DNA from 3 places in the Paenibacillus sp. FSL H3-0321 genome. Region 3 is predicted to be linked to each of the others. Evidence: riboswitches for the same ligand, from Rfam matches in the RefSeq annotation. Region 3 holds a riboswitch; each other region holds the start of a gene.
The links. Region 3 has a riboswitch for cobalamin ahead of MHI45_RS21045 (anaerobic ribonucleoside triphosphate reductase). Riboswitches for the same ligand answer to the same signal wherever they lie in the genome.

Region 1: another riboswitch for cobalamin. It lies ahead of MHI45_RS23850 (DUF4430 domain-containing protein); the one in region 3 lies ahead of MHI45_RS21045 (anaerobic ribonucleoside triphosphate reductase).
Region 2: another riboswitch for cobalamin. It lies ahead of MHI45_RS28565 (energy-coupling factor ABC transporter permease); the one in region 3 lies ahead of MHI45_RS21045 (anaerobic ribonucleoside triphosphate reductase).

What each region holds. Positions count from the first base shown of each region.
Region 1 is NZ_JBBODH010000001.1:5,323,633-5,334,118, forward strand. Features, by position in the region: gene MHI45_RS23845 (GAP1-N2 domain-containing protein) at 1-2,767, shown strand, start outside; cobalamin riboswitch at 3,225-3,424, shown strand; gene MHI45_RS23850 (DUF4430 domain-containing protein) at 3,687-8,936, shown strand; gene MHI45_RS23855 (hypothetical protein) at 9,114-9,701, opposite strand; gene MHI45_RS23860 (DUF4430 domain-containing protein) at 9,739-10,041, shown strand; gene MHI45_RS23865 (energy-coupling factor transporter transmembrane component T) at 10,038-10,486, shown strand, end outside.
Region 2 is NZ_JBBODH010000001.1:6,430,107-6,440,592, forward strand. Features, by position in the region: gene MHI45_RS28515 (alpha/beta fold hydrolase) at 1-6, shown strand, start outside; gene MHI45_RS28520 (cob(I)yrinic acid a,c-diamide adenosyltransferase) at 180-743, shown strand; gene MHI45_RS28525 (RluA family pseudouridine synthase) at 745-1,731, shown strand; gene MHI45_RS28530 (transposase) at 1,988-2,284, shown strand; gene MHI45_RS28535 (IS3 family transposase) at 2,296-3,153, shown strand; gene MHI45_RS28540 (arsenate reductase family protein) at 3,436-3,801, shown strand; gene MHI45_RS28545 (5'-3' exonuclease) at 3,830-4,756, shown strand; gene MHI45_RS28550 (alpha-N-arabinofuranosidase) at 4,959-6,455, shown strand; gene MHI45_RS28555 (DUF6171 family protein) at 6,469-6,744, shown strand; gene MHI45_RS28560 (ArsR/SmtB family transcription factor) at 6,948-7,925, opposite strand; cobalamin riboswitch at 8,089-8,277, shown strand; gene MHI45_RS28565 (energy-coupling factor ABC transporter permease) at 8,541-9,305, shown strand; gene MHI45_RS28570 (energy-coupling factor ABC transporter substrate-binding protein) at 9,305-9,601, shown strand; gene cbiQ (cobalt ECF transporter T component CbiQ) at 9,585-10,376, shown strand; gene MHI45_RS28580 (energy-coupling factor ABC transporter ATP-binding protein) at 10,447-10,486, shown strand, end outside.
Region 3 is NZ_JBBODH010000001.1:4,722,366-4,732,851, forward strand. Features, by position in the region: gene ssuE (NADPH-dependent FMN reductase) at 1-547, shown strand, start outside; gene MHI45_RS21025 (copper amine oxidase N-terminal domain-containing protein) at 899-1,780, shown strand; gene MHI45_RS21030 (ribonucleotide-diphosphate reductase subunit beta) at 2,266-3,297, opposite strand; gene MHI45_RS21035 (ribonucleoside-diphosphate reductase subunit alpha) at 3,915-6,248, opposite strand; gene nrdG (anaerobic ribonucleoside-triphosphate reductase activating protein) at 6,455-6,970, opposite strand; gene MHI45_RS21045 (anaerobic ribonucleoside triphosphate reductase) at 6,967-8,952, opposite strand; cobalamin riboswitch at 9,288-9,518, opposite strand; gene MHI45_RS21050 (MTH1187 family thiamine-binding protein) at 9,951-10,259, shown strand; tRNA gene MHI45_RS21055 (tRNA-Thr) at 10,341-10,412, shown strand.

The sequences.
Region 1 (10,486 bases), 600 kb from region 3:
TGCCGGGAGCTATGAAGGTGAGCCTGGAGGAACCTTGCCGGAGCTGGCCGATATTCCGGCCCTACAGCGTGAAGGACAGGCTGATCCGCTAACGGTGCTGCGCAGTCTCGGGTTCAGCGAAGCATTGTTCAAGGCGCTGCTGCAGGCGGTCATGATCTCTGTGGCAAGCAAGAAAAAAAGTTATGTTGCCCTCGATGTTCCCATCGCAGAGCTGTCGCAGCGGGCGCTGGAGCTTACGGAGATTATTTACGGGGCTTTGCCGTATGATTTCCGCCGCAGGCTAGGGGTACTCACCTATGCAAACGAGCCAAAAAGCCGCAAATATATTGATCTTACCTTTGTAGAAAAAGGCTCGCTCCGCCCCGGAGACCGCAGTATCGAGAAGGATTTCATCTTCGATCTGGCTTCAGGCCGGACCCTGAATGCCGATTTCGGTGATTCGCAGCAGCCTTATGCCGATCTGGTATGGAAAACGCTGAAGAACAAGGGCAGTTTAGATGACTTTGCCCGGTTTGCCGATTCGCTGCTGCCCGGTGAGCACGTGGACCGCAAGCTGCAGTTGGCGCTCTATAATGAGCTGGCGGTTTTTTATGAGATTGAGCAGGGCAATGAAAGCTTGTACACGGAGAACAAAAATGCTGTGCTCAGCGGCCTGCTGTCCTACCTCAAGCCAGAGGGGGCGCTGGAGTCCCGGGTACGGCTGAACGATATGTTCCTGGAGCGCTTCGACCGCGAGTATGACCTGATCCGCCAAAAGGGGATTCCACAGCCGGAGATTATGGAGCGTTTTATGGAGTATTTTGTGCTGAAGGGACATAATTACCGGGTCAAAGTGGTCGATTATTTCATCAACGGCATGCTGAATGCCCGGTCAGCGGACCGGGACGATACATTGGCGGTGGCTTACACTATCATTGAGAGCAATGACGAGCTGAGTGCAGCCTTTTTCAAAAGAGTGCTGGCCCAGCCTATTTTCCGCAAGGCGCTGCTGGAACCGTATATGGAATCCCGTTTGGCTGCCGCAGCCCAATCGTCTGACATTTTACGGTTTGTCGCCCACTGGGGCCGGTTTCTTCCGGAGGCGCTGCAGCAGTCGTTTGTCCGTGATACAATCAGCGATTATTTGCTGGAGAAGCTGCAGCGTGACAAAGATCCGGTTGCGGCGGTGGCCTCGATTCACGACTCTGTAGAGAAGGCGGAAAAAGAGCGCCGCAGAGGCAGCGGGTTCAACCCTGAGGCGCTTTCGCTGCTGAAGGAGCTGATGGCGGCAGCGGACCGCTTTCTGCTGAACCGTGTATCGCTCAGCGAGCTGACACAGGAGCAGCTGCTGGAGATTTCGTTCCTGCGCTACCGGAATACGGCGGATTGGCAGCCGCCGCTTGATTCCATCAGCAGGCAAAAATCCAATGCGCTGCGCGCTGCCTACCGCTGGTTCGGGGAGGAGAATCCGGATGAGGAACTTTTTGCCGGATTGTCACCAAAGGAGCTGGATGATGTACAGCTGCTCGGACGGCGGTGGCTGAAGGAATCGCGAAGTGTAGAGCCGTTCGAGCGCTTGCCGCTCGCTTTCTATCACAATAGTGACCGCGAGAGCGGCCCGCTGGATTATGACGCGCTGCTGGATCTGGTGAAGCGCAAAGCGGACGGCGACAAAGAAACGGTATACCGTTTCCTGGCCTGGTCACAGAACAACCGGCTGTTCACGGTGTCGAAGAAGAAGCTGTACCCGGGCTACCGCCGGGCGATTCTAAAGTATTTCCTGAACAGCGACCGTGAAGCCTTCAAGAGCAGGGATTTCCGCAAAAGTTATGTCTCCGCTGCCGGGCCTGCTCTGCAAAATGTATATAACGAAGCCCGCTCCCAGCTGGCTTCGCCGCTGGCGCGGTGGGTTAGCCGCAGCCGATTTCAACTCCTGATCTCCGGCTCCATTCTGGGGATCGTACTGATTGGCGTCATTATCGCCATCAGCCTGCTGCGGCCGGACAGCCCGGACACGGCTCTGCCGGAGGGCAGCGCAGCACCGGGCGGCGGCCAGCCGCCTGCTGCCGTGTATCTTAGCGGCAGCGGAGAAGGCACGGGCAGCAGACTGGTGTTCACCTTTGCTGACGCTGAAGAATGCACCGCCTTTACTCCGGCGGAGATCAGTGTAGCAGCCTCCGGTGGGGATCCGGAGGTCTACAAGGTCACGGCGACGTCGAGCCGATGCCTCGCTCCGTCGCCGGATGCGGGAGCCGCCGGCTTGAACGGCAGCAGTGGAACGGCAACGCCGGATGCGTCAGCCGGAGCAGAAGCCGGCGCGACAGGGAACGCGGATGCCGGAACAGAAGCCGGCGCGACCGGGACCACGAACGCCGGAACGGAAGCCGGCGCGACGGGTAACGCGAACGCCGGAACGGAAGCCGGCGCGACGGGTAACGCGAACGCCGGAACGGAAGTCGACGCAACGGGGAACGCGAACGCCGGAACGAAAGTCGACGCGACGGGTAACGCGGACGCCGGAACAGAAGCCGGCGCGACCCCGGCTGTGTCATCCGCGCCTTCGCCGGGCGTGACCGGGGGAGCTTCGTACCAAGTCACTGTGGATCTGGAACCGGGGGCTAAGCTGGCCGAGGGCAACATGATCATCGCAGGCGATTACAAGCTGACTCTGCAGTCGGATCCAGCACTTACGGCAGCCCCTACACCGAGTGCCCAGCCTACTGCAACTGCAACTGCGACTCCAACGCCTACGGATGATGGCGGAACAGCAACCGATGCTCCCGAGTAAAGCGATATAAACAGACAAAATCCTGAACCGCATGTTTTGCCCGGAGAGAGCAGGGCAGATGCGCGTTCAGGATTTTTTTCTTTACACTGAGCTCCGGTGTTGGTTATTGCGGATTATACCCATTAAAGGGAATATTTCCCTTTAATGTGGACTATAGATTGAGAATAAGTTGTATAAGACGAAATATTACCGCTAAATTATCCGGTTGAGCCACATGACGTGTTTTGCGAAATAATAGCGGGTGTAAATCCGCCTAATCCTTATTAATGTGGGAGTAGCTAAAACTTAGCGGGCATTTTTTCCGCTACTAATGATGAACTGCGTGCAGACAGGTTGGGAGCAACGAAGAGTGTGTTTGATGCTTTCGAAAAGGGATCAGCCGGCAACGGGCGGCATTGGAACAGCTTTTCTATAGACATACAAGGGAATAGTGGATATGATTATGAATATTAAAATTTGATAGTCTAGTGAAAAGGGTGCAGATTCTATCCATAGAATTTGCTTAAAAGGGAAGGCCGGTGCAAGTCCGGCGCGGTCCCGCCACTGTAAATGCGGAGCGACTCTTAAGGGTGCCACTGTCCTGTGAAGCAAGGACGGGAAGGCGGAGGGAAGCGGTGAAGCATAAGCCAGGAGACCTGCCTTTTTCTTGAACGTTTCTATTCTTCGTGGGGTAAGAATGCGGAACATTACAAATGGATGTGGTGGCGGAGCTTGAGCACCGCCGTGCTTCATTTGTATTCTTCCGAGGCCGCCCTTAGCAGGGGCGGTTTTTTTGAGGGATGAGGATGAAGTATAAGCCTGGTGCTGTATGTTATCCTTCTCTCTCGCAGAAACGGCCCCGTCCTTTTGAAAGGGAGAGCACAGCCGTTTCTTCTTGTGTCTGCTGCGCTTCAACTATTTTATTCACGGAAAGAGGTTAATGATGAAGACTCTTCTCTCTACCAAGTCCTTTATGCTTGGCCTGGCTTTATTGCTGGTTATTTCGATTCTGGGAACAGCGCTTGTTCCTTCAGGACAAGTGTTTGCCGGGGCGGTTGCCGCTACCGCGTCCGGGGGAACGGAAAGTGTTACGGCTGCTGTGTATGCAGCAGCCGAGTCTGGCGCAGAGCCGGCTGCAGCTGCATTAACAGCGAAGCAGCAGATTACCGTTGCCGGAGCGACCTATGCGGCTGCCGAGTATATGCTCAGCAGCGGTGTGACGTCAGAATGGCAGGCGGTTGGCCTCGCACAGGCGGGCTACAAAGTACCGGAAAGTTATGTCCGGCTGCTGGAGCAAAAAGTGCGGACGGCCAACGGCAGCTTTGCTGCAGTCACTGATTATGCACGGATTGTGCTCGCGGTACAAGCCGTGGGGGCTGATCCGGCAAATTTTGCCGGAAACGGCTCTGAGCCGGGTTTTAATCTGGTTGAGCGTATCTATAACAGTGACAAAATGAGCGGCCAGACGCTGAACAATCCGGTCTATGCGCTGCTGGCACTGGATTCAGGCAATTATACTATTGGGGCGGATGCCAAATGGAGCAAAGCGGCGCTGCTGAGCGAGATCCTGTCCAAGCAAAATGCAGACGGCGGGTTCGCCTTGACTTCCGGGGCAAGCGAGCCGGATATGACGGCGATGGCTTTGACGGCTCTTGCTGCGCATAAGAGTGATCCGGTGGTTGCAACTGCCGGGCAAAAAGCAGTAGCCTGGCTGTCTGCTGCGCAGGACAGCAACGGCGGCTTTGGAGGCAGCAGCGAAAGCGCGGCACAGGTCATTATCGGCCTTGCCTCCTTCGGGGTAGACCCGGAAGGAGCAGAATTCACCAAGGGTGAAGCAGATCTGATAAGCAGACTGCTCAGCTTCAGCGTAGAGGGCGGCGGGTTTGCCCATAATCAGGGCGGAAATGTAAATGCTTTTGCTACAGAGCAGGGGCTGCAGGCGCTGGTGGCCTACACCCTGTACAGCGGGGGCGGAAACGGCAAGCTGTATGACTTCACTAAGCCTGCGGTTCCGAATCCGTTAGTGTATGTTCCCCTTGTAATTGAAGGGCCGCAGAACACGCTGGGAGAAGGGATGGCATACGCAGGCAATGTCCTCGAGGTGCTGGAGAAAGTGGCAGCCCAGAAGGGCCTTCCGATTAAGAATGAATCGGGCAGCTATGTGACGGGAATCGGCGGTATCCAAGCCGGAATCTACGGCGGCTGGGATGGCTGGAAATATGCTGTGTCCCGGGACGGGGCATGGATTGATCCTGATGTAGGAATGAAGGACTTTAAACTTAAGGAAGCAGACCGGGTCCTCGTTTATTATGCGGGCAACGATACGCAGCTGGTGAATTCGCTGACGCTGTCCGCGTCGCAGCCAGGTGAGGAGGAGCCTTTCTCAGTTACGGTTACCCAGATAAAATGGGTATGGGACAACGCCACAAATATTTCGAGTCCTGTAACCTCAAGTGCATCTGGTGTGGAGGTGGCGGTCGGAGACCGGAAGGCAACAACCGGTGAAGACGGCAAAGCGGTCTTTGCCGAAGGTGTTCCGGCAGGAGACTATACGCTAACCGTAACCGGCTATGTTGCGGACAATGCACCAACTATCGCTAAATATTCGCAAGCTGTAAAGGTAATCTCCAAGAATGTACCAGTCCATCTGTCGGTTGAAGGACCTGAGGGGCCGGTCGCTGAGGGAGCGCTGCAAGCATCCAACGCGCTGGCGGCATTGAAGAAGCTTACGGCATCCGGAAATATTCCGCTGGAGATTACGGAGTCCTCCTACGGCAGTTATGTGTCGGGCATTAATGGGATTAAGAACGGAACTCATGACGGCTATTGGAACTTCCTGGTGTCGCGCGGCGGGAAATGGATCTACCCAAGCGAAGGCATGGGTGATTTCAAACTGCAGGTGCAGGACAAGGTGCTTGTCTATTTTGCCGGTGCCAACACGAAGGTAGTAAATTCCGTTGCAGTATCTCCACCGCAGCCAAAACCGGGAGAAACGTTTAAAGTGACCGTTACCGGGGTGGAGTGGGTATGGAATAACACGACATTTGCTTCCGAACCGGTTGTTTCACCGGCAGCCGGAGTGAAGGTAACCATTGGCGGTAAAACAGTCACTACGGACAGCCAAGGCGTTGCAGTTTTTGAAGGAGGCTTGTCCGGCAAAATATACACGCTGGCCGTAACCGGTTATGTTGCGGAAGCCACACCAAATATTGCCCGCTATACGGATTCGCTGAAGGTAGCTCCGGGCAATGTAACCTCCTATCTGTCCATTGAAGGGCCACAGGGTCCGGTAGCTGAAGGCACGCTGGAAGCATACAACGCGTTTGATGCGCTGCAGCAGCTGGCAGGTGCGAACAACATTCCGCTAAAGGTTACGGAATCTTCCTTCGGCATCTTTGTAGGGGGCATTAATGGAATCGATAACGGAGCCTATAACAATCAGGGTTACTGGGCCTTTGCCGTATCACGCGGCGGGGCGTGGATTTATCCGGATGTGGGCTTAAATGATTATATTCTGCAGACTTCCGACAAAGTGCTTGTCTACTATGCCGGAGAAAATACGCAGGTAGTAGATTCGGTACAGATTTCGCCTGCGCAGCCGAAGCAGGGTGAGGCATTCACCGCTAAGGTTACGCAGAAGAAATGGGTCTGGAATAATGACACGTATACTTCTGATCCGGTGACTTCACCGGCTGCGGGAGTGCAGGTGACTGTTGGCGATAAAACTATCACTGCTAATGAGCAAGGGCTTGCAACCTTTGAGGGAGGCCTGCCTGCCAAAACATACACGCTGGCCGTGACCGGTTATGTCGAAGGCGGGACGCCTAAGATTGCCCGCTACACGCAGCCGCTGACAGTTACAGCTTCGGTAGAAGTGCCTGAGACGGCATCGGCCACGCTCACAGTCATTGGAGACACTACTAAGGGAACCATTCTGGCTGGTACCAAGATGACGCTGAACGAGGGAGAGACCGCATACAGCCTGCTGATCCGCCAGCTTGGAAGCAAGGTTGTCAGCGGCGGAAGCGGAGACAGTGTATACATTAAAGCGATTGATGGCTTGGCAGAAAGAGACCGCGGTGAGAAAAGCGGCTGGATGTACTCCGTAAACGGTGTCTACCCGGATTACAGTTCCGGAAGTTATAAGCTGAGCAGCGGAGATGCCGTAGCCTGGCGTTATACGCTTAATGGCGGAGATGATCTGAAGGGATCGGCTGGAGGTTCCTCCGGCACTGGAGGTGCAGCAGCAGGTACGGGCGGCAGCACGGTGAATGTGGATATCACCCCGGATAATACCCTTCCGCTGAATCAAGTAGGACAGACGACAGCTGTTTCGAACCTGAGCACCAAAATGACCCCAGCAGCAGCGGCTGCCCTTAAGCAAAAGCTGGCGGCAAACGTGGCTGTCTTCGAGCAGGAGGTCACTCCGGGTGCAGCGGCAACCTTGCAGGACAGCGGCGGTGAAGTGAAGCTGCAGCTGCCAGCCGGTTCCGTGTCCGGCAATGTGAAGATCAGCGTACGCGAGACTAATTCAGAACGCGCTGAGCTGGTATCGGGACTTTATGATTTCAAACCAGATGGTACGAAATTTGTGAAGCCGGTAGATCTCTCGATTACAGTTCCGGTTACGGCGGTAAACCCTGCCAATCTGGCTTTGGCATGGCTTGACGAAAGCACCGGCCGCTGGATTCCGGTTCCCGCTGCGCTGGATGCGCAAAGTGGGCTGATCACCGGAAAGGTCAGTCACTTCACGGCCTTTGCCGTAGTGGACCGCAGTAAATGGGAGCCGCAGCAGCAGCAGCTGAAGAGCGATATTGCAGCTACTGCCAAGGCAATCACGGCAGCCGAAGAGATCAGCGATTGGCAGGCGATTGGACTCGCCCGTTCCGGCCACACAGTACCGGCTGCTTATTTGAACGGAGTGAAGGAGCAGCTTGCCGCGAATAAAGGGGAGTTCCGCAAGGTTACGGATTATGAACGTTTGGCGCTGGCTGTTGCCGCTGCCGGCGGTGATCCGCAGAATATTGGCGGGTATAATCTGATTGAGAAAATTTATAACAATGACCATATGGTAAGCCAGGGCAGCAACGGCCTCATTTTTGCCCTGATTGCGCTGGACAGCGGTTCTTATGCTGTACCTGCGAATGCGCAGTGGACTAAGGAACGGCTGATCAAGTCCATCCTGGAACTGCAAAGCAAAGACGGCGGGTTCCCGCTGACAGCTGGCAGCACCGATGATGTGGACATTACCGCTATGGCGGTTACTGCACTCTCATCCCATAATGACCAGGCGGAGGTAAAAGCGGCTGCGGATAAAGCGATCGCCTGGCTGTCGCAGCAGCAGCTTGAAGGCGGCGGCTTCAAGCTCTCGGGAGCAGAAAACAGCGAGAGCACCGCGCAGGTCATCATTGCCCTGAGTGCTGCCGGAGTTGGTCCTAATGACTCCAGATTTATTAAAGCTAAGGGCGGACTTCTCAGCCATCTGGCTTCGTTCAGACAAAGCACTGGCGGCTATGCTCATTCGGCTGGGCAGCCCGAGAACAGCCTGGCTACCGAACAGGCATTGCTGGCACTGGCTGCGTACAACCGGTTCCTGACCGGAGAGGCGAAGCTGTTCAGCATCTCGCCAGCCGCTTCCGGCAGTGTGTCCTTTGCCGATGAGAGCAAAATTTCATCATGGGCGCTGGACTCCGTTCACAAGGCCTATGAGCAAAAGCTGATGGAAGGCGTCAGCGGATCAAGCCTGATTTTTGCACCGAAGCAGAATATTACCCGTGCTGAATTCGCTGCGCTGCTGCTGAGACTGACAGATCAGACACCTGCTGCAGCTTCGGCTGCACCAGTATTCAGCGACGTAAAGGCCGGCACATGGTATTATGGAGCTGTGCTTAAAGCGAAAGAGCTCGGATGGGTAGGCGGAGTTACGGATACAACCTTTAATCCGAATGGCTGGATTACCCGCGAGGATATGGCTGTGATGATTTCCAGAGCGTTCAAGCTGGAGAACGGTTCTGCGGCTTCGGCGCAGACTGCGAAGTTCACAGACGGGCGCCGGATCAGCAGCTATGCGCTGTCAGCGGTCCATGCGGTAACGGAGTCCGGTTATATGACCGGCTTCAATGGAGGATTTGACCCATCAAGTGCCGTAACCAGAGAAATGGCGGCGGTCGTAGCCGTAAGATTGCCTTAAGTGTAATCCATCTTTAAGAAGGCGATTGAGCGGAGTAACAGGTTCATCGGACTGAAGCTTCAAAAGAAAACATAGAGTATAGGAACGGAACGGGGGAGCAGCAGGACAGCCTCCGTTCCTTTCCCTTTTTTCGGAGGTGTGAAAATTAATGTCCAAGCAATCCAAACGATGGTTGTTTTATCCCTTGCTTCTTCTCTTGGCGGTGGTGCTACTGGCCGGCTGTTCTTCCGGCGAGCGGCAGTCTGCCGGTTCTGATCTGAACAGTGCAGCAGATACCACCGCTACACAAAGCTCCGCCCCTGATAACAGCGCGTCTCCGCAAACCGGAGACGCAGCGAATACGGCCCCGCCGTCAGAACCGGCGGGCAGCACCGCTTCGCCTTCTGCGAAGGCGTCGGCGGCTCTTGAAGGGGCGTCGGCATCTGCGCCGCCTGACACCGCTTCAGGCACGGTGACAAGTCCCGTGCCTGCAGGCACTACGGCGCCGGCTGCGCATAGCCCGGCAGCCGGTACCGCCGGAGCAGCCCCCGCGAAGGCGTCGGCGGTGCCCGGCGCAGCAGGCGGCGCCAGTGCGGGCCCGGCAGAGTCCTCTGCCAAACCCGCAGCCACCGCGCGTCCATCTGTCGGTGCGAATAAGCCCGCAGCCACCGCGCGTCCATCTGCCGGCGCGAATAAGCCCGCAGCCACCGCGCGTCCAGCGGCTGCCGTTACGCAGCCGCCGTCCGAAGCGGCAGCGCCTGCGAAGCCCGCCGCTGCGGAGAGCACAGCTACCGTCTCCATCACAGGGAATGAGGAGTACGGCGTGATTTTGGCTCCGGCAGCCTTTGAAATTGAGAAGGGCGAAAGTGCGCTGGAGCTGTTGAAACGGATTACCCGCAAGAACAAAATACAGATGGAATACCAGGGCTCCAAGGGCTTCGCCTATGTGGAAGGAATAGACAATCTGTATGAATTCGACCATGGAGCAGAGAGCGGCTGGATGTACAAGGTGAACGGGGAGTTTCCGGGCAAAGGTGCCGGAAGCTATACCGTGCAGCCCGGAGATGCTATTGAGTGGCTGTACACCCTGGATCTGGGCAAAGATCTGGGAGCCAAAGCGCCATGAACAGCGGCTTCCGCTCCATGCATCCTTCGGTAGCCCTGCTATACTATGCAGGGCTGCTGCTGTTCGCTGCCCTGCTGTTTCATCCGCTGTTTCTGGTAACGGAAATTGCCGGCTTGCTTGGCCTTCTGCTGCTGCAGGGACAGGGACGGAAGCTGCTGCGGGGGCTGCCTTTTTACCTGCTGATGGCCGGCTCCGTGGCCGTGATTAATCCTTTGTTCTCGCACCGGGGCTCGCATATCCTGTTTTATTTTATGGATCAGCCGATTACGTTGGAAGCGGTGTTCTACGGACTGATGATGATGACCGTGCTGCTGACGATTTTTATATTGTTCATTTCTTACAACTATACGGTAACGGCGGATAAATTCATGTACCTGTTCGCAGGGGTAGCGCCTAAGACGGCCCTGCTGACGTTGATGACGATCCGTTTTGTGCCATTGTTTCA
Region 2 (10,486 bases), 1.7 Mb from region 3:
GTGTGATAGAAGAGGCTATACAAAACGCGAAAACCGTAATTTGACTGAACTTGCCATGGATTGCCCGGACTCAGGCAGTTATTAACATGGCAGAAATACCGATCTTCATTTGCCAACCTTACATCCTACCGATTAAACTATGAATATGTGATGTTGAGAGTGAAGGGGGCAGAAAAGAGATGGCGATTTATACGCGTACGGGGGATAAGGGAGAAACATCGGTCATCGGCGGCCGGGTAGGCAAGGATGATGTCCGCGTCGAGGCTTACGGAACGATTGATGAGCTGAACTGCTTTGTGGGTCAGGCCCGCAGTCTGATGGAGGACGAGAGGTTCGCCGATGTCCGGGAACAACTGCTGGAGATCCAGCATGAGCTGTTCGATTGCGGTTCGGATCTGGCTTTTGTGAAAATCAGCGAGAGCAAATATAAGGTCAAGAGCGAGATGGCGGTTCGTCTGGAGGGCTGGATCGACGAATTGCAGGCGGAGAATCCTGTGCTGGAGCGCTTCATTCTGCCAGGCGGCAGCCAGCTGTCCTCAGTGCTGCATGTCTGCCGCACCGTCTGCCGCCGTGCAGAGCGGCGGGCGGTTACGCTGGGCCGCAGCGCAGATATTAATCCGGAAGCTGTGATTTATTTGAACCGGCTTTCGGACTATTTCTTTGCGTTGGCCCGCACAGCGAATACCCGGCTGGAGATTGCTGATGTAGAGTATGTGCGCAGCAAAAAGGTGTTCCGCAAATAATATGACAAGCTATTATTCACCGATCTCCTATATTGTGCCGCCGTCCGAGGACGGCTGGCTGCTGAAGACCATCCTGCAGAAGCGGATGGATGTGTCCCGCAAGCTGCTCTCCCGCCTGAAGATGACAGAGCAGGGGATTATGCTGAACGGCGAGCGAGTCTATATCAGCGTCCGGGTCAGCGCCGGAGACACCGTGGACATCCGGATGGAGCAGGAAACGTCGGAGGATATTTTGCCGCAGGATATTCCGTTTGATATCCTGTATGAGGACGAGCATCTGCTGGTCGTGAACAAGGCAGCCGGAATCATTGTCCATCCGACCCATGGCCATTATACTGACACACTGGCAAATGGGGTCGTTCATTATTGGGCGCAGAAGGGAGAACAGTACCGCTTCCGCCCGGTTCACCGGCTGGACCAGGAGACGTCGGGCGTACTGGTAATCGCGAAAAATCCTTATAGCCACCAGCATATTTCCGAGCAGATGATTGCCGGAACCGTGGACAAACGTTATGCGGCCTTTGTTCACGGAATTCCTGCGGTGCCGCGCGGTGATATCGACGGTCCCATCGACCGTGACCCGGCGGAACCGCACCGGCGTATCGTGACGCCGGACGGCTATCCCTCCCTGACCCGGTATGAGGTCAAGGCAGCCTACCCGGGCCGTGCGGCGAGGGTGGAGCTGAAGCTGGAAAGCGGCCGCACCCATCAGATCCGGGTGCATATGAGCTCTATCGGCTGCCCGCTGATCGGTGACGGCATGTACCGCCACCTGCTGTATGGCAAGGAGGAGCTGACTTCGGAGGAAGCGGCATGGCTTGCGGGCATCGCGGAGCTGGATGCCTCAATTCCGCGGCAGGCGCTGCATGCGGTGCGGTTGTCGTTCAAGCACCCGGTCGGGCTTGCGGAGCTGGTCTTCGAAGCGCCGCTGCCGCCGGATATGGCGCTGCTTGAGCAGAAGCTGGAAAAGGAGACGGCTGGGGAGTAGCGGTACTGCACCTGCACAGCACCTGCACAAGCATATGTCGCCGCAACACATGGACCTCGTGATTAACGGGAAAAGGTCCCTGTAATTATCGCTTTTGGAAGTAGCGGAGTGAATAGCGGGATTGACTACCTGTAATTTTATCGATAGTGTGTTATAGCGTGATTTCTACAATTATAGAGGGATTAATGCTGTTAGAGTTAAAAGTGGACACTCGTTAAGAGAACAGGAATAATGAGAATAACGAGGAGGTGTCCACATGAGTGGAACACGAAAAAGCTACAATGATGAATTTAAAAAACAGACGGTAAAGTACATCCAGGAGCAGACCAAGACGGTGGCGGAACTGGCCCACGAGCTGGACATCCCCGCTAAAACCCTGCATCAATGGCTGGGCAAGTTCCGGCAGTTCCCAGACGAGCCCGTGGCCAGCGCCGAGAGGGTACGAGAACTGGAACGACAGTTGCGGGAAAAAGAACAGCAACTAGCCGATATGGCGGAGGAAATGGCCATCGTAAAAAAAGCAGTGCACATCTTCAGCAATCCAAAGAACTGAGATTTCAGTTCATCGAAGATCATCGCTCCCGGTTTCGTGTGGAGAAGATGTGCAGTGTCCTTGAGGTATCGCGGAGCGGCTATTACAAATGGAGAACGGCAAAACCAAGCCCACAAGCGACCCGAAAGGCGTTGCTTCTTCAGCGAATCACCTATCAATTTAACGATACAGGAGGCTGCTACGGCAGTCCTAAAATCACGATTCTTCTCCAGCGCGAAGGCCACAAGATCAGTGAGCGTACCGTAGGGAAATACATGAGAGAGCTGGGCTTGCGCTCCTGTGTAGCAAAGAAATTCCGCGTAAACACGACCGACTCCAACCACACCTTACCGGTTGCACCTAATCTGCTAAACCAACAATTCTTCACCGAAAAACCAAATCAAACATGGGTCGCGGATATCACTTACATTCCCTGCCGGGAAGGACGGATGTACCTCGCCAGCGTGCTTGACCTATGCACCCGGGAAATCGTAGGCTGGCGGCTGGACGACCGGATGACCACAGATCTGGTAATGAGCGCTCTAGAAGACGCCTACAAGGCCAAACGCCCAAAGAAAGGTCTCATTCACCATTCGGATCGAGGCTCACAGTATGCCTCAGCCGACTACCGTAAACGTTTGGTGAAATACCGCATGAAGGCCAGCATGAGCCGCAAAGGCAACTGCTACGACAATGCTTGCATTGAATCTTTTCACAGCCTATTGAAAAAAGAGTTTGTGTACTGTACCCGATTCAAAACGAAGAAACAAGCCTATGATGGCATCTACCAGTACATTGAATTTTTTTATAACCGCAAGCGAATCCATGGTGCTCTGGGCTACGTATCGCCGGTTCAGTTTGCAGCTAGATTCAAACGAAAAGCAGCCTAATTTCATTTTTTAGTGTCCACTTTCTTGACGGAGGTCCATAATTCCCGCTATCCTTTTATAATTGAGGGTTCGGCCGGAACTAGCGGGCATATTTCCCTCTAGTAACGCCCATATTACTGATCTAATGCACTGTAAAACGAAAAGATAGGCCGGAATTACAATTCTATCTGTGAATGATACATGACAGCACCACGGGTCATCTCCTTAGCTGCAGTTGGGTTGCAGTTGGGCTGCAATTGAATTCACTATAAATTTTTAAAGGGAACTGCCAAAGGAGCTACTATGAGTCAACTGAAAGTATATCAATATCCAAAATGCGGAACCTGCCGCAGCGCTGTCAAATGGCTGAAGGAACAGGGGCATGAGCTGGAGCTTCAGCATATCGCCGAGCAGCCGCCCACTGTGGAAGAGCTGCGTTTGCTGGTCGCGAACAGCGGGTTTCCGTTGAAGAAGTTTTTTAATACGAGCGGTGAGGTATACAAAGCACTGGGCTTGAAGGACAAGCTGTCCAGCCTTAGTGAAGACGAGCAGCTTGAACTGCTGTCCAGCAACGGGATGCTGATCAAACGCCCGGTAGTCACTGACGGCAAGAAAGTCACTGTAGGCTATAAAGAAGAGCAATACGGCGAAGCCTGGAGCAACGCCTAATAAGATGGAATATAAGGAGAGGTTACACATGAGTTCAGTAACAACGGGCCGGGTAATGATCGTCGATGGAATGGCTCTGCTGTTCCGGGCCTTTTATGCGACCTCTTATGGAGGATATATCCGCAAGACGAAGGCCGGACTGCCGACCAATGCGGTGTACGGATTTTTGCAGTATTTTTTCGATGCGGTCAGCACATTCGAGCCTTCCCATGTGGTCTGCTGCTGGGATATGGGCAAAGGGACTTTCCGCACCGAGAAGTATGACGGCTACAAATCGAACCGGATTGATGCGCCGCTGGAGCTGATTCCACAGTTTGATCTGGTCAAGGAAGTCGTGGCTGAACTGGGCGTACCGAATATTGGACTAGTGGGCTATGAAGCGGATGATTGCATCGGCACGCTTGCTTCATGCTACAGCGGGGAATCCGAGGTGTACATTCTCACCGGCGATCACGATATGCTGCAACTGGTCAACGATAACGTCAAAGTCGTCATTATGAAAAAAGGCCGCTCGAACTATAAAGTTTATGATCCGGCGGAATTGCTGGAGGAAAAGGGCCTCACCCCTGCCCAGGTGATCGATTTGAAGGGCTTCATGGGCGACACCAGCGATAACTACCCCGGTGTAAAAGGCATTGGCGAGAAAACGGCGCTGAAGCTGCTGACCGAATACGGTACGGTGGAAGGGGTAATCGAGAATCTTCATCTGCTTCCCAAAGGCGTGCGTGCCAAGATTGAGGCTGATCTTGATATGCTTCACCTGTCCCGTGAGCTGGCGGAAATCCGCTGTGATGTTCCGGTAGTCTGCACGCTGGCTGAATGCCTGTGGGCGCTGCAGCGCGAGACGGCAGCCCGCAAGTTCCAAGAGCTGGAATTCGGCAGCCTGATGCATCTGATCGGCAGTGTGCAGGATGAGCGGGGCATTGTGCAGATCGAGCTTGGGGATCTGGGCTGATCTTCGCCAGCTGCTGATACAGGTTGATTATTTTTTTGCAAAAGCACTCTTGAACCCATATAGGTTCCAGAGTGCTTTTTTTGCGAATGGGGCGGAACATGTTATATAAAGATTGACGAAGGGGTTTAGCAGTGTTTATAATATTAATATAATTATTAAGTGGTTAATATATATATTAACCATTGAGGGGTGGATTATTAAAATGATTCAGCGTGCAGTTTTAAATGCGGATATCCGCAAGGGAACAATCAACCGGAATATTTATGGACATTTCTCCGAGCATTTGGGACGTTGTATTTATGAAGGCATCTGGGTAGGTGAGGATTCACCGATCCCGAACACGAACGGCATCCGCAACGATGTTGTGGAAGCGCTTAAAGAAATCAAGATTCCGGTGCTCCGCTGGCCGGGCGGCTGCTTCGCCGATGAATATCACTGGAAAGACGGCATCGGTCCGCGCGAAGGCCGCAAACGGATGATCAACACGCATTGGGGCGGTACGGTGGAGAACAACCATTTTGGCACCCATGAATTTATGGAGCTATGCGCCATGCTGGATTGCGAGCCTTATATCAACGGCAACGTCGGCAGCGGCACGGTTCAGGAAATGTCGGAGTGGGTGGAGTATCTGACGTTCAACGGCGTTTCGCCAATGGCGGAGCTGCGTCAGGAGAATGGCCGGCAGGAACCGTGGGCCGTGAAATATTTTGGCGTGGGCAATGAGAACTGGGGCTGCGGCGGAAATATGCGTCCTGAATATTATGCCGATCTGTACCGCCGGTATCAGACCTATGTGCGCAATTATGGAGACAATAAGATCCATCGCATTGCCTGCGGTCCGAATGTCGATGATTATCACTGGATGGAGGTCCTGATGCGTGAAGCCACCCGCTATATGGATTCCATCACACTTCATTATTACACCATTCCGGGTCCTGCCTGGGAACAGAAGGGGGCGGCTACCGGATTTGAAACCGGCGAATGGTTCTCTACGCTGGAGAAGGCGCTGCGCATGGATGAGCTGGTAACCCGCCATAGTGTGATTATGGACAAATATGATCCGGAGAAACGTGTGGGCCTCATTGTCGATGAATGGGGAACCTGGTATGATGTTGAGCCTGGAACCAATCCCGGCTTCCTCTATCAGCAGAACACGATCCGTGATGCGCTGGTTGCCGGTGTAACCCTCGACATTTTCCATAAGCACAGCGGCCGCGTTCGGATGGCGAATATTGCCCAGACGATCAACGTGCTGCAGGCTGTAATTCTTACTGAAGGCGAGAAAATGCTGCTGACTCCTACGTACCACGTATTCAATATGTACAAGGTGCATCAGGATGCGGAACTGCTTGATCTTTCGCTGGAGAGTGGCACCTATAGCTTCGAAGGCCGCGAGATTCCGGAAGTCTCGGCCTCAGCTTCCATTACGGCGGAGGGTGTAATTCATGTCAGCCTGTGCAACCTGAATCATGCTGCAGCAGCATCGCTTCCGCTGGAGCTGCGCGGACTTGCCGGGAAAGAGGTTGGGATTACTGGAACGACGCTGGCCGGAACAGCAATTGATGCCCACAATACATTCAGCCAGCCGGAGGCAGTGACGCCACAGCCGTTTACCGGCTTTAAGCTGGAAGGCGGCAAGCTTAACGTTGAGCTGCCTCCGATGTCGGTGACCGTGCTGGAAATTACCCCGAAGGCTTAAGGGAGCATCCGTTATGAGCACTTTATCAACCTGCAAGGGCTGCCGGGAAGAGTACAAGGTGACGGATGCCCAGATTGCCCGGATTCTGGCTTCATCAATGTTCACCCCGGACAACACCGCTTCAGATGAAGTATACAGGGAGCGGGTTGCCCTTTGCTCAGCTTGTCCGAAGCTCCAGGATGGCGTAACATGCACGGCCTGTGGCTGTATCATTCCGGTAGTGGCCAAGCTGAAGGAGCGCGGCTGCCCGTTGCCGGGCGGCGGTTTGTGGAGTCCGGTCACGGAGTAGCGTTCCGCCAAGCCGTTGGAGAGCCTTTGTCACAGAGGAAGCATCATTGGCTGTGAATACCGGAAAGAACCCCATGGAGTCCCAGGCATACTGAAATTTTAAACGCCCTCATCACTCGTGGATGCAATACCGCGAGGGATGGGGGCGTTTATGTGAGAAAAGAAGAATATATATGCGGACTTTACAGTGAAGGCATCGCTTGGCTAGGAGACTGTTCCATTCCCATTGTCAGCACCTGCTGCTGCATCCCTTTTATCCGCGTCAGCACCATTGAATCCATCGGTATAGAACAGCTCTATGACCAGATCCTCGTTGTAATTACCGAAGCCTTTGCCGAATAAGGTGAGCCCGCCGATATGTTCGGCATCCTCTTCCACCGAGAGCCTGAAGGTCCACTGCTTGTTGCGGATTGCAACCTGCTCCAGCGTAATGTCTGAGAGTTTTAAGCCGTCCATATAGGTTCCTTTTGGGGTAATGCGCAGCTGCTTGAGCAGGCCGTATTGATTGGTGTACGCCGGCCACCAGGCAGGGGTATATTTCCCCGGGCTGTCTCCGTAATCGCCTGGGCTAGTCCAAAACCCGAGCTTCTGGCCATTCAGCGTAAACGCAATATCCGAAGGCCAGTTATTATTGGTTGAGGGTGCTTCGGAGGCAATCTCCATCGTAATGATGAGCTCCTCCGGCTGCTGGCTGGACAACAGGAAGTTGGGTATTTTGTATTCGACATAACCTTTGCCAAACCAGAGAATTCCGGCATTCATCCGCTCCATATCCCAGAAATAACGGGGATCGTCGAAGCTGCCGATGATATGCTCGGTAGTGGCCAGCCCGCAGGTTGGCTCTATCTCAAAATCGGAATAATGTCCGACCGGTATTTCTTTCCGGTGACCCTTGCGCTCTGCTTTGGCCTGGAGTGGGAAGATAATCTCCACCCCTTCAGCGGCAAGAGAACAAATCTTTTGCAGTCCGCTTCGTCCGGGAGCCATATGGGTGCGGATCAGTCCGGCCGTTTCCAGCTTACGAACATGCATTGTCATAATGGCGCTGCTCAGCTTGACCGCTCCCGCCAATTCCTTTACATTCATGGGCTGAACAGCAAGCAGCTGCAGCATTCGCAGACGTACAGCGCTTGAGAGCGCCTCGTACACCGGCAGGGAATCTTCGGTAAGATCAAGTTTCATTTTCTGGGTACGCCTCCGGATTCAAGTTATATAGTTAATAATTATATTACTTAAATGGCTTTCTTACAACCCGTTGGGTTCACCGGATGGTGTGCTGGAGAACTTTGCCGCTCCACTTTTATCACAGACACCACCCGGCGAAGTCCACTATAATGTACAGGATAAATTAGCGATAAGACAAGGTGCCCTTGTAACTACAAGGGGTAACAGGGAATCGGGTGCAAATCCCGAGCGGTCCCGCCACTGTAAGGAAGAGCTGAACTTCAGCATGTCACTCGGCAAACAGCCGGGGAAGACGAAGGAAGGCGTTATGATCCCGAGCCAGGAGACCTACCTTGTTTGCGCGCACCACGACTCTACGCGGATAGGAGCGGTGTACGAATTGGTTAAAGAGATGAAGGCATGCAGTTTTGGGGACGGTGGATTTTGAAGATTTGGTGCAGAGCAAGTGCCAGCTTCAGCTCCCCCACATTACAATTCTGCGAATTCTCCGCGATGTTGCAGCGGTACCACCATCTCTTACATATCTGATGACGTACATAGCACTCCCACCCCCCGGGGCGGGAGTTTTTGATTTGATGCGGCACAAAATGACGAATCCATGGAGGGAAAAGGATGAACAAACGCAAGTTTTGGAGTTTTGCTGCACTCATTGCCGGATTTACCTTTTATTTTTTGCTGAATGAGCCGGGCACGGCCAACGCGATGCATATTATGGAGGGTTTTCTGCCGGTAGGCTGGGCCGTATTCTGGTGGGTGGCGTTTCTGCCGTTTTTTACCCTTGGAGTCCTTAAGCTGAAGAAAATGACCAAGGACAACCCGGAGCTGAAGCTGCTGCTTGGGCTGGCGGGTGCATTTACCTTTGTCTTGTCGGCACTCAAAATGCCTTCCGTAACCGGAAGCAGCTCCCATCCTACAGGAACGGGACTTGGTGCTGTAATGCTGGGGCCGCTGCCGATGAGCGTAATCGGGTCTGTTGTGCTGCTGTTTCAGGCGCTGCTCCTGGCGCACGGGGGGATAACGACACTCGGAGCGAATGCATTTTCGATGGCGGTGGCCGGTCCTTTTGCCGGGTATGCGGTCTATAAGCTGCTAATGAAGGTGAATGGGCGTGAAAAGCTGGCAGTCTTTATGGCGGCGGCAGTGGCTGATCTCATGACGTATGTGGTGACCTCGGTTCAGCTTGCAGTGGCTTTTCCGGCGGCAGACGGGGGTGTGCTGGCTTCTCTGATTAAGTTCGGCGGTATTTTTGCCGTGACGCAGATTCCGCTCGCCATCAGCGAGGGGCTGCTGACCGTGCTGCTCTGGAACTGGCTGAAATCCTACAACCCGAATGAGCTGTCGCTGCTGAAACGGCAAACCAAGGGAGGAAGTCTGTGATGAGCAATAAGTGGAAAAATGGGTTGATGCTGCTGGCGGTGATTTTGCTGGTGGTGCTGCCTCTGCTGCTGGTGAACGGGGAATTCGGCGGGGCTGATGATGCCGCAGAGGGTGTAATTACAGAGATTGATCCCGGTTATGAGCCGTGGTTCAAACCGCTGACGGAGCTGCCTGGCGAAACGGAAAGCATGCTGTTCGCGCTGCAGGCGGCGATCGGGGCCGGAGTGATTGGCTATTCCATCGGCCTGCTGAAAGGCAGACAGGACCGGCGCAAGCTTAATGATCAGAAGAATTGATGCGTTATCCTACAGCAATGCGCTGAGGCAGCTGCCCGCGATGTGGAAAGGCCTGTTCGCAGCAGTCATGTTCATCCTTTCCTATGCGCTTCATCCGGCCTTGCAGCTTGTGATTGCGGGCTGGATGACCGTGTGGTGCGTCCTGTACGCCAAAATCCCGCTGCGCGCCTACGGCCTGCTGTTTGGTACGGCACTTTTGTTCTTTTGTCTGAGCCTGCCGGCACTATTGCTTGAAATTGGCCATCCAACTGCCGGTGAGGCGTTAATGTCCTTGCAGCTCCCGGCTTCGACTCGTTCACTATACATTACAGCGGAGGGACTGCACCGGGCAGGGTTGCTGCTGGCGCGCGTGTTGGCCTGCCTGACCTGCTGCTTTTTTATCATATTTACAACACCGTTCGGAGAATTGCTGCAGGTACTCCGCAGGCTGCGGATGCCGCAGATCGTACTGGAGCTCATGCTGATTATGTACCGTTTTCTGTTCCTGCTGAGCGATACAGCACATGGAATGATGCTGGCCCGGCGGCTGCGCGGCGGCAGAAGAGGACGGGTGGCCAAACTGCGTGAAGTTGCGGGAATGGCGGGCTCGCTGTTTGCGAATACGATGCACCGCTACTATGGGCTGTCACAGGGGCTGATAACCCGGGGGTACATGGGTGAGATCATTTTACCGCCGTACGTGTCACGCCCGGTGCCGCGCAGATTCACGGTTCAGGCTTGCGCCGGTATTTTCCTGCTGCTGCTGGCTCAGCTATGGATCTTGCGGAGCTGGTGATTTCTTGATTGGGGAAGCGGCCAACGGCAGGAGTTAAAGTGGAGACTGAACTAAGAGTAAGGAGATTGCAATGAATAACGAATATAGCCTGGTCTTTGAGGGGGTCGCCT
Region 3 (10,486 bases):
AATAGTTGTGATCAACGGAACGCCGTCTCTGGTATCGCGGATCAACGCGGTTATTGAATATGCGGAGGACGATTTACGCGGGCGCGGGTTTGAGGTGGAGCGCATTAATGTCGCTGAGCTGCCGGCGGAGGATTTGATCCATACCAAGTTTGAAAGTGAAGCAATCGTCAAAGCCAATGGTCTTGTAGCCGAAGCAGAAGCAGTAATCGTGGTTAGTCCAGTGTATAAAGCGTCCTACACAGGGGTGCTCAAGACCTTCCTCGATTTGATCCCGCAAAAAGGGCTGGCCGGCAAAATCGTGCTCCCGCTCTTTATGGGCGGCAGCCTGGCACATTTGCTCACCATAGACTACGCACTGAAGCCGGTATTGTCCGTGCTCGGCGCGCGGCATATTCTAGGCGGCGTATATGCCGTGGACTCACAGGCTGTGCGGAGTGATCAGGGGATAGTTGAACTGGCCGAGGAACTCAAGCTGCGGCTGAACAGCGTACTGGTGGAGCTGGCGGAAGAGACTGCGCATAAAGCGGCCCGCAAGGCCGGAGAGTAACCGGCTGCGCTAACTATGCCTCTCGTACTATAATACCAAAGAGCTCCTTTTATCCGGTGGATAGAAGGAGCTCTTTTATATTGGTAAGGTTACGCGGTGTTAAAAATCTTGATTGGTGTATCTTCCTGTAGTAGGGTGGATTTTAGCGAATTTAGCATAATCAATACTGGCTACGATAGTATTCCTCCTAAAATGTGGTGCTTCCCGGCACTTATCAAGCATTTTGTAACAAATGCTTATTATATTAAATAGCGTAACGTCACGCAGTATATTTTCTTGGAATACAAAACTTTTCTTGTTTGGAACGTCTATAATTTAGTGTAATTACAAATTATTGGAGGTTAGTTAAGTATGGAAAAAATTTTTCTTTCATTTTTTTTTACTTTAAGTATGCTCTTAACATTTGCTATCCCGCTTTCTGCTGCACCAGCGATTCAATTGGTGATCAATAGTGAGGTTGTTAATTCAGATGCTCCACCCGTTTCCGTCACAGGGCGAACTATGGTTTCTTTAGCTTCCTTAAAGCCGCTGAAACTCAATTTAGTCTGGAATGCTGGTAAGAAAACGGTGACTGTCAATACTCCTGGGACCAAAGACAAGCTTGTACTTACGATCGGTCAAAAAGAAGCTTCTTATGGAGAAAAAACTCTTACTTTGGATATGCCTGCTCAATTGAACAAGAATCGTGTTGTTGTGCCTTTGCGCTTCATCAGCGAAGCCCTTAAAGCAGAGGTGGAGTGGAAGGCGGACAAAAATACTGTCATTATCCGGAGTGCTGATCAAGTAGAAACATATAACAAGCTGTATCAAGGTACGGATTTGGTTGCGGCACGTAAAATCGCTGTAGACCTTCCTTCTAAGGATGAAAATACGCTTCATAATACCGAGGAAGGCGTTTATTATCAGTATATCTTTCCTGAAGGAGAAGCATTGAGATATTATTATGTTGTTGGAAATTTATATACTTACTATGAAATTAAGGATGATGTTAAACATTTAGTTTGGGAAGGTGTAGAAGAAGATTCAGGGGAGAAAACGGAAGAAAAAGGAAAACGGCCGCCGGAAGACAAAACACAATATTATTTTTTACAAGAACGTGTGGATCATAGTGTCACATATGGTAGAGTAGGGGCTGAAAAGTCGGTAACGCAAGCTTTACCCAAAGGTCATACGGTATTAGCGGATATTATTGTACCTATTTCCGGTGAAGTAAGGAAAGATCAAATTAAATAGATTTTTTACTTCATTTTGGACGTCCTGAGCAATAAGGGACGTCCTTTTTTTATGTTTTAAGTTTTCTATTCCGTAAACTTCAGGAAGTTAGTGGGCTGGAGAACAATAGGGAAAGAGCAGTGAAACAGGATCATGCTACTGGACCGCTACTCCCGCCGATAACTAGAGCACCCCGGCCAAGGCGCTCTACGTTCTTGTTATTTGTTTTACGCAGCCCGCGGAGCGTTGTGGGCTGGATCAAAGAAGGACGGAAAGGGCAGGAAACATAGGAGGATTGCACTTTGTGCAGCAGAATTGCCGCGTTTCAGACACTAATCGAATTTGACTGCATTTTGTACAGCAGAATTAAGGCTCATCCGGCTCAAAATGGCTTTTTTCAGGCAATCGACTGCACGAAATACAGCAGATGGTCTTTTTGGGCTGAGATCAGGTTAATCTAGTGCACATTCTGCATTAGATTAGCGTAGCCCGCCATTTCGCCGCACTTACAAATCGTCGAACCCGTTGTCGTCGCCGACTTTGCCGTAATTGCGCGACTTAGCTTCGAAGAAATCGGTTTTGGTGGCGTTCAGCGCTTCGTCGGAGAAAGGCTTGATCCATGGCATGCAGTTGACGTCCACGCCTTTATAGGCTTTTTCCATGCCCATCAGGGTCAGGCGTTTGTTAGCTGTGTATTTGATATAATCGCTCAGCTCGTTCATGTCAATGCCGCGCACGTTGGTGAGTGTGTAGTGACCCCAGTTGGTTTCCAGCTCTACGGCGCGGTCGATGGTGCGGTACACGTAATCCATATTCTCCGGAGTGTTGAGCTCTGGGAAATCCGCGAGCAGCTGCTTGAACACTTCCGCGAAGAAGTAGCAATGCTGGTTCTCGTCGCGCTGGATGTAGGAGATCATCTGGCTGGTTGCCATCATCTTCTGGTCACGGGCCAGATTGTAGAAGAAAGCAAACGTGCTGTAGAAGAAAATCCCTTCCAGAATGAGATCGGCTACCAGCGCGCGGAAAAAGGTTTCTTTCGACGGCTCGTCGCGGAACTCCTGATAAATATCGGAGATGAACTGGTTGCGCTCCAGCAGGACCGGATCATGTTTCCAGTATTCGAAGATTTCCTTCTGCTCGCTGTCCGAAACGATGGAAGAGAGGACGTAGGAGTAGGATTGGTTGTGCACAACCTCCTGCTGTCCGATGATCGCGGAGATCGCCTCCAGGGAAGAGTCGGTAAAATACCGCTTTACGTCGCCCACAAACATGGTCTGCATGGAGTCCAGCACCGCGAGCAGGGAGATGTTGATCTTGAACACACGCTGTTCTTCAGCTTCAAGCATCGGGAACTGCTGGGCGTCCTTGGACATCGGAATTTCATCGGCGATCCAGTGGTTGAGCAGCAGCACCTTGTACAGCTTATACATATGCGGCATGCGGATATCGTTCCAGTTCAGAATGCCCGAGCATTCCCCGTCAATGATGCGGGTAGACATATTCGGCGCTTCTGTATTAAAAATCTTTTGCAGTTGCATTTTGTTTCCCTCCTATATTTTGCACAGCTAACTGGTGAAAGGTTTCCGCCGACATGCCCTCTCGCCGGAAGCGGGCTTCCAAATGGAGAGGGGGAGCAAGCTTCCTGGCTCCTAAGGGGGTAACGGGAAAGTCACCCGGTAATTTTGTATGAATGGTTCTATTTATGCTTATAGAGGGAATTCATGTCGCTATTATGGGCTGTTTATCAAATAGAGCCCTTTTGTGAAAACTTAGCGGGCAGAATTCCTGTTCCTTGTGGGATTTTCAATCCAGGGGCACAGGTAGCGGCAGGAATTCCCGTTATTGATTAAAAATAGGTAAAAAATGGCATACTGCGCATTGAACAAGGAAGAGAAAGCCTGAATTGGTCAACCGCCAATCTTGATATTGGGACAACGTTCGCGCAGCTAACTGGTGAATGCTTACTTTAAAAACCAGCGCTTAGTCACGGAGAGGAAGTTTGGAATTGGAGGAGCGTTAGCGTTCGCCTTTATACTCGGATTTCAACCGTAAATGCGGTATAAATCAAGAAATCTGAGTATAACAGCGGCCGGAGATCTAAACATTCCTCGCAGTGACGGTTATTGCGCTGGGTTTTAAAATTGGAATGAAAGGCTTAGCTCGCGCAAGATTCACACTCTTCTATGGTTAATGCACGGCTCCGCACATAATACGTCGACTTGAGTCCGCCCTTCCAGGCGTTCAGATGCAGGTTCAGGAAATCGGTGGCCTTGATGTCCGGCGTCACGTACAGATTGAAGCTCTGGCCCTGATCGACGTGGCGCTGGCGGGCTGAGGCCATGCGGATCGACCAGTTCTGGTCAATCAGGAACGCCGTTTTGTAGTACCAAATCGTCTTCTCGGACAGATCGGGTGCCGGGTTGGCGATCTTGTAGGTTGTTTTCTCCTCGTAGGAGAGCAGCTCGTACAGAGGATCAATACTGGCTGTGGAGCCGGCGATGATCGAGGTCGAGCCGTTTGGAGCAATCGCGAACATCCAGGCATTGCGTACGCCGTCTTTCGCTACTTCCTGCTGCAGCTCACGCCACTGCTCAGTTGTCACATATTTGCCTTCCTGCTCGCCGCTTGTATAACCGCGCGAGTCGAAGTAGGCTCCGGTATCCCAGTCGGAGCCGGCAAACTTCGGATAGCGGCCCTTCTCGCGGGCCAGCTCCATGCTGGAGCGTACCAACAGATAGTTAATGTGCTCATACAGGTGATTGTTGTATTCCACGGCTTCGTCGGACTCCCAGCGGATGCCCTCCAGCGCCAGCAGGTGATGCAGGCCGAAGGTACCGAGGCCAACTGCACGGTATTGGCTGTTTGTGTACTGCGCCTGCAGCACTTCGATATTGTTAATGTCGATGACGTTGTCGAGCATGCGTACCTGAATCGGCACCAGCCGCTCCAGCACTCCGGCCGGGATGGCGCGTGCCAGGTGGATGGAGTTCAGGTTGCAGACTACGAAGTCGCCGGGAACCTTCGAGATAATGATCCGGGTCTGGCCGTCTTTGGTAACCAGCTCTTCACTCTCAATGACCGTTGGCGACTGGTTCTGCATAATTTCCGTGCACAGGTTGGAGGAAAAGACCATCCCCTGGTGCCGGTTCGGGTTAGAGCGGTTCACTGTATCGCGGTAGAACATGTAAGGTGTGCCGGTTTCCAGCTGTGATTTCATAATCCGCTTCATGATGTCGATGGCCGGAACCGTAATGCGGGACAGCTCCAGATTGGCGGTAGCTTCGGCATATTTGTCGCGGAATGCGCCTTGGCCAAGCTTTTCGTCATAGAAATCCTCAAGGCCGAGTGCGCGGCCGTTCTCATCTTTCCAGCCCATTACCTTCTTCACCTCATGCGGACAGAAAAGGTTCCAGTGGCCGCGCGCTTCTACGGCCTCCATGAACAGATCCGGCAGGCAGACGCCGTGGAACACGTCATGCGCGCGCATCCGCTCGTCGCCGTTGTTCAGCTTCAGGTCGAGGAAGGCGAGAATATCTTTATGGAAGACGTCGAGGTAGACGGCAACGGCACCCTTGCGGGTACCCAATTGGTCGACGCTGACGGCGGTATTGTTCAACTGGCGGATCCATGGGATAACGCCGGAGCTGGTGTTCTTGTGGCCGCGGATATCGGAGCCGCGGGCCCGCACCTTGCCGAGGTAGACGCCGATGCCGCCGCCCATTTTGCTCAGCCGGGCTACGTCGGTGTTGGAGTCGAAGATACCTTCGAGCGAGTCGTCGACGGTGTCGATGAAGCAGCTGGAGAGCTGTCCGGCAACCTTTTTACCAGCGTTGGACATCGTTGGCGTTGCAGCCGTCATATAAATGTTGCTCATCGCCCAGTAGGCTTCTTTGACCAGATCCAGACGTTTCTCTTCCGGCTCTGTGTGCATGAGGAACATAGCGATAATCATATAACGCTCCTGCGGAAGCTCCATCACACGCCCGTCAAAGTCATGGGCCAGGTAACGGTCGGACAGGGTAAGCAAGCCGATGTAATCGAACAGCAGGTCGCGTGTATAATCAATGCAGCTGCCAAGCTCGGCAATCTGTTCTTTGGTGTAGTGGGTCAGAAGTTCTTCACGGTAGATGCCCTTCTTCACCAGATCGGAAATCAGCGGGTACAATTCGCCGTATGGCTCATCCGGGTATGCTTTATAGCGGCGGTTAACTGCGGCTTTTTTGTATAGGGTCGTCAAAAGCGAGCGGGCAGCAGCGAACTTCCAGTCCGGTTCTTCTTTGGTTACGAGCTCAAGGGCGCTCATGGTGAAGGCACTACTGATTTCTTCTCCGCTGACCTCACTCCGGCGAAGCTTGGACTGCACCCCGCGCAGCAAGGTTTCTTTGCTTAATTGCTCAAGGCCGTTCAGGATACGGTCGGCGTAAACGGAGAGGCGGATTTGATCAAAAGCCAATTGGCGGTTGTCGGGTTTCACTACGAGTTCTGGCATAGGGGATTCATCCTTTCGTATTTGGGTTTAATTTTCAATATTAAAAATTGATATATTATAGCGCAGAAAGCGGCCAGGAAATGGCGGCTCAGCCGACATTTCAAAGCTGCCTTCGAAACAGGCGATAGATCGTATCGCGTGCTAGAATCCGAGTCTGCGGAAAACAGAAGCTTAAAGTATACCATGAAATTTATATTTCCAAGAAGCTAAAGTACAGCAGGCTGCCAATGGATGATTTCCTTGCCGGCAAGGCTGGCCGGAATGTCGATAATCCGCTGGTTGCTGCTTCCCCGGTAGGGAAGGGTAGTATCTTTAAGCTCTTCTACAAATCGTCCGTCAATCACTACATGGCACAAGGCCAGCAGATTCCATTCCGGCGAGCCCGGAGAAGCCGTCAGCTCTTCATACGTATAACCGGTATAAATCCAAATTGAGAAATCCGGCAGTACGGCGCGAAGCTCATGGATAAAGCCCGCAGCCTCTTCTGCCGAGAAAAAAGGGTCCCCGCCGGCCAGCGTCAGGCCGTCCAGCAGCGGATTAGCAGCAATTTCAGCGATAATCTCACGCTGCCGCTCCAGGGTGAACACTTCACCGAAATTGAAATTCCACGTTTTCGGATTGAAGCAGCCCGGGCAGCGGTGGCGGCAGCCGCTGAGGAAGAGGACGGCCCGCATGCCCTCTCCCTCATTAATTGATTCCGGGTAGTAGCCGCAAATATTCATAGATGCTTGATGCGGTCTCTTACTTCGGCCTGCTTGGCGGCGTTGAAGCGGGTCTGGTAGTCACCGGTCAAATATCCGGTTACCCGGCGCAGGCGGCGGATATGGGTGTCATGCTCATGCGCGCCGCAGGAAGGGCAGTTCGTGCCGATAACCCCTTCATAGCCGCAGCCGGAGCAGCGGTCAATCGGGTGGTTAATGCTGAAATAGCTGATTTCCTGCTCCAGCGCGTAGCGGATGATTTTGACAAAAGCCGCCGGGTTGCTGCGGGCATTGCCGTTCAGTTCCACATAGGAAATGGCTCCGGCGTTGCAGTACTCATGGAAAGGGGCCTCAAGGCTAATCTTCTTGGCCGCACTGATCTCGTAATACACAGGAATGTGGAAGGAGTTCGTATAATATTCGCGGTCGGTTACGCCGGGAATTGAGCCAAGCACCTTGTGGTCCACCTTGGTGAATTTGCCGGACAAACCTTCGGCAGGTGTTGCAAACAGCGTGATGTTAAGATCAAGTTCTTCGCTCTTGCGGTCGCAGTACTCACGCATATGGCGGACAACGGCGAGTGCTTTGGCATGGACCTCCATGTCCTCGCCATGATGTTTGCCGTACATGGCCTTCATGCACTCCGCCATACCGATGAAGCCGAGCGACAGACTGCCGTGCTTCAGCAGATCGCCTACGCTGTCCTCTGGAGCAAGCTGCTCGCCGCCTTCCCAGACGCCTTCGCGCATCATGAAATCGGAGGCTTTGGCTTTTTGGGCCGCCTGGATCCGGAAACGGTGCAGCAGGCCCTCCAGCGCAATATCCATATAATGATTCAGGTCGTCGTAGAAGCCTTCCTCGTCGGGAGCAAGACGGCGGCCTGTCACAGTGCCGTGAGCAAGGCCTAGACGGACCAGATTAAGGGTGTTGAAGGACAGATTGCCTTTGCCTGAGCAGTGATCGCGTCCGAAACGGTCACCCAGCACCCGGGTGCGGCAGCCCATCGTAGCAAATTCAGTGTCCGGGTCAGCCGGATCATAGTATTGCATGTTGAGCGGAGCATCCAGATTGGCAAAGTTCGGATACAGTCTGCGTGCGGAACATTCGGCTGCTTTAAGAAACAGCTCATAGTTCGGATCGCCCTGCTGCTGGTTGACGCCTTGCTTGCATTTGAAGATTTGGATCGGAAACACCGGTGTTTCTCCGCTGCCGAGGCCGTTCATGGTGGCGGTCAGCAGGGAGCTGATCACAAGCTGGCCTTCGGGGGAGGTGCAGGTGCCATAGTTGATGCTGGTAAAAGGAATCTGTCCGCCGGAACGGCTGGACATCGTATTGAGATTATGTATCATACTCTCTGCTGCCTGTAGTGTTTCGCTTTCGGTCTCTTTCTGCGCAAAGCGGAAGGCGCGCGGGTACTGCTCCGCCAGATCGCTGCGGCTCATTGTGATTTCGCCGAGGTGATCACCGGCTTGTCCTTCTTCAAAGTATTCCAGTCCCTTGCGGAACAGCTTAGCGAAGGATTTGGTCACGTATGGGGCAAGGTCGTAATCCAGTTTATTGGCGGATACGCCGCCGTACTGGGCATTTTGCTGGGATTGGAAAATAATCGCCACCAGCGACATTGCGGTCATAATTGAGTTCGGAGGACGGACACTGCCGTTGCCGGTATTGAAGCCTTCGCGGAGAAGGCGCTCAAACGGGATGAAGATGCAGTTGGTCGTTCCGATGGCGTATTGATCCAGATCGTGGACGTACACGACATTATCCTGAATGGCCTGCACGAGCTGTGGCGGCATCGTGAAGTTGCGGGCATACCACTTGGAATATTCACTGCCGAATTTGCTCATTTTGCCGGAGAAGCTTTCTCCGTTCAAATTGGCATTCTCGCGCAGCAGATCCAAATCCCGGCTGTCGATAATATCCCGTCCCAAATGAATAACTTCCTCCAAAAGAACTTCCTGTGCAGCTTGTCCACCGTTGTACCGTTTCTCCAGCAGCGTCATTGTCTAGCTCTCTCCCCTCGGTATAGTAAGAACGAAGTATATACTTCCTGATAGCAGTAAAAAAGCATCTCCCGCCGAGGAGGCGGGAAATGCCCGAATGCGTACGAAATATCCTTAAAGGATATTTGCCGGTTGTCTTGATGAACATATAAGCAGGGGACAGGGGTAATCTCTGTCCTGTTCTTATATATTCCGCAGAAGCCGATACCTGAGGGCGATAACGGTTTATCGCCTTCAGGTATCGGCAGCCTTGGCTCCTTAAAACACGGGAAGGCTATGTCTGCTTGTGCAGGCCGCATTGCGGACACCTCACCTGGTCCTCGCAGGCATGAATGATGGTGTCGGCGAAACAGGCAGGTCTCCTGGCTTCCGGTGAATCTTCCAGCGCCTTCCCGAGAGCTTTACCGCCCCTCAGTGGCTATTGCCGGTAGACGCTGCTTCGCGGGCTTCAGAAAGCCTGCAGGCATCCGGTTACAGTGGCGGGACCACAGCGGATTTGCACCGCGTTTCCCTATTAAGCTTCAGCTCGCTTGAAAGAGCGAAACACCTGTTTCCACTATATTTTGTTGTCGTTAGATAAAAATAACCCAATATGTTGTGTTTGTAAACCATTTTTTGAAACTCCGCGCGGGGAGCGGGTTCTGCGGTTTTACTCACAAATGATCCACAGTTAGTCCACAGGTAATCCACAAGTTGGGTGCAAAAAGTGTCTGGATAAATTCATAAATTGTCTTAAAAGATGCCACAAAGACTCCATAAATATAGTGAGCGTGACACTGGAATGCCTAACGGAGAAATATGGGGGACGAAGGGTTACGGATGGTGTTAAATCGTGCAACAATCCTCACGGCGATTTGTGGGTGTGCGGCGGAGTTGCTACAATAAGAATAGGCTGAAGACATGTATCAGGAGTTTTAGGCTTATAGTCCGGAATGAGTTACCACGAGGAAGTTTCCATAAAGGGTTTTGCTTTACAGCATATTAAGGAGGGATTCAGGATGGCAATTGGCGAAGTAACCGTAATTCCGATCGGCACAGGCAGCACGAGCCTTAGCAGCTATGTGGCCGATATGCAGCGTGTGCTCAGGGGAGTGGAAGGAATCACTTATGAGCTTACATCCATGGGGACGATTATCGAAGGGCCGATCCCGCGGATTCTCGCTGCCGTAGAAGCGCTGCATGAGTCACCTTTCGCTGCCGGGGCGCAGCGGGTATCCACGTCGCTGAAGATTGATGACCGCCGCGACAAGCCGTCTACAAGCCGCAGCAAGCTGCAGTCCGTTGAACGTAAGCTGGAGGAGAATTGAAGCCCAGATGTTGTAAAAAAAGGTTGCGTTTTTGGCTGGAAGTTGTATAATATTTTTTGTTTGACAGAAAAAATGCTTTAAGCTGGTGTAGCTCAGGGGTAGAGCAACGCACTCGTAATGCGTAGGCCGGGGGTTCAATTCCCTTCACCAGCATCCTTAAAACCTTTGTGTGGCGCGGTTTTCCGGTATTTCGGGGACTGCGCCTTTTATGTTCTTCTACCATTCTT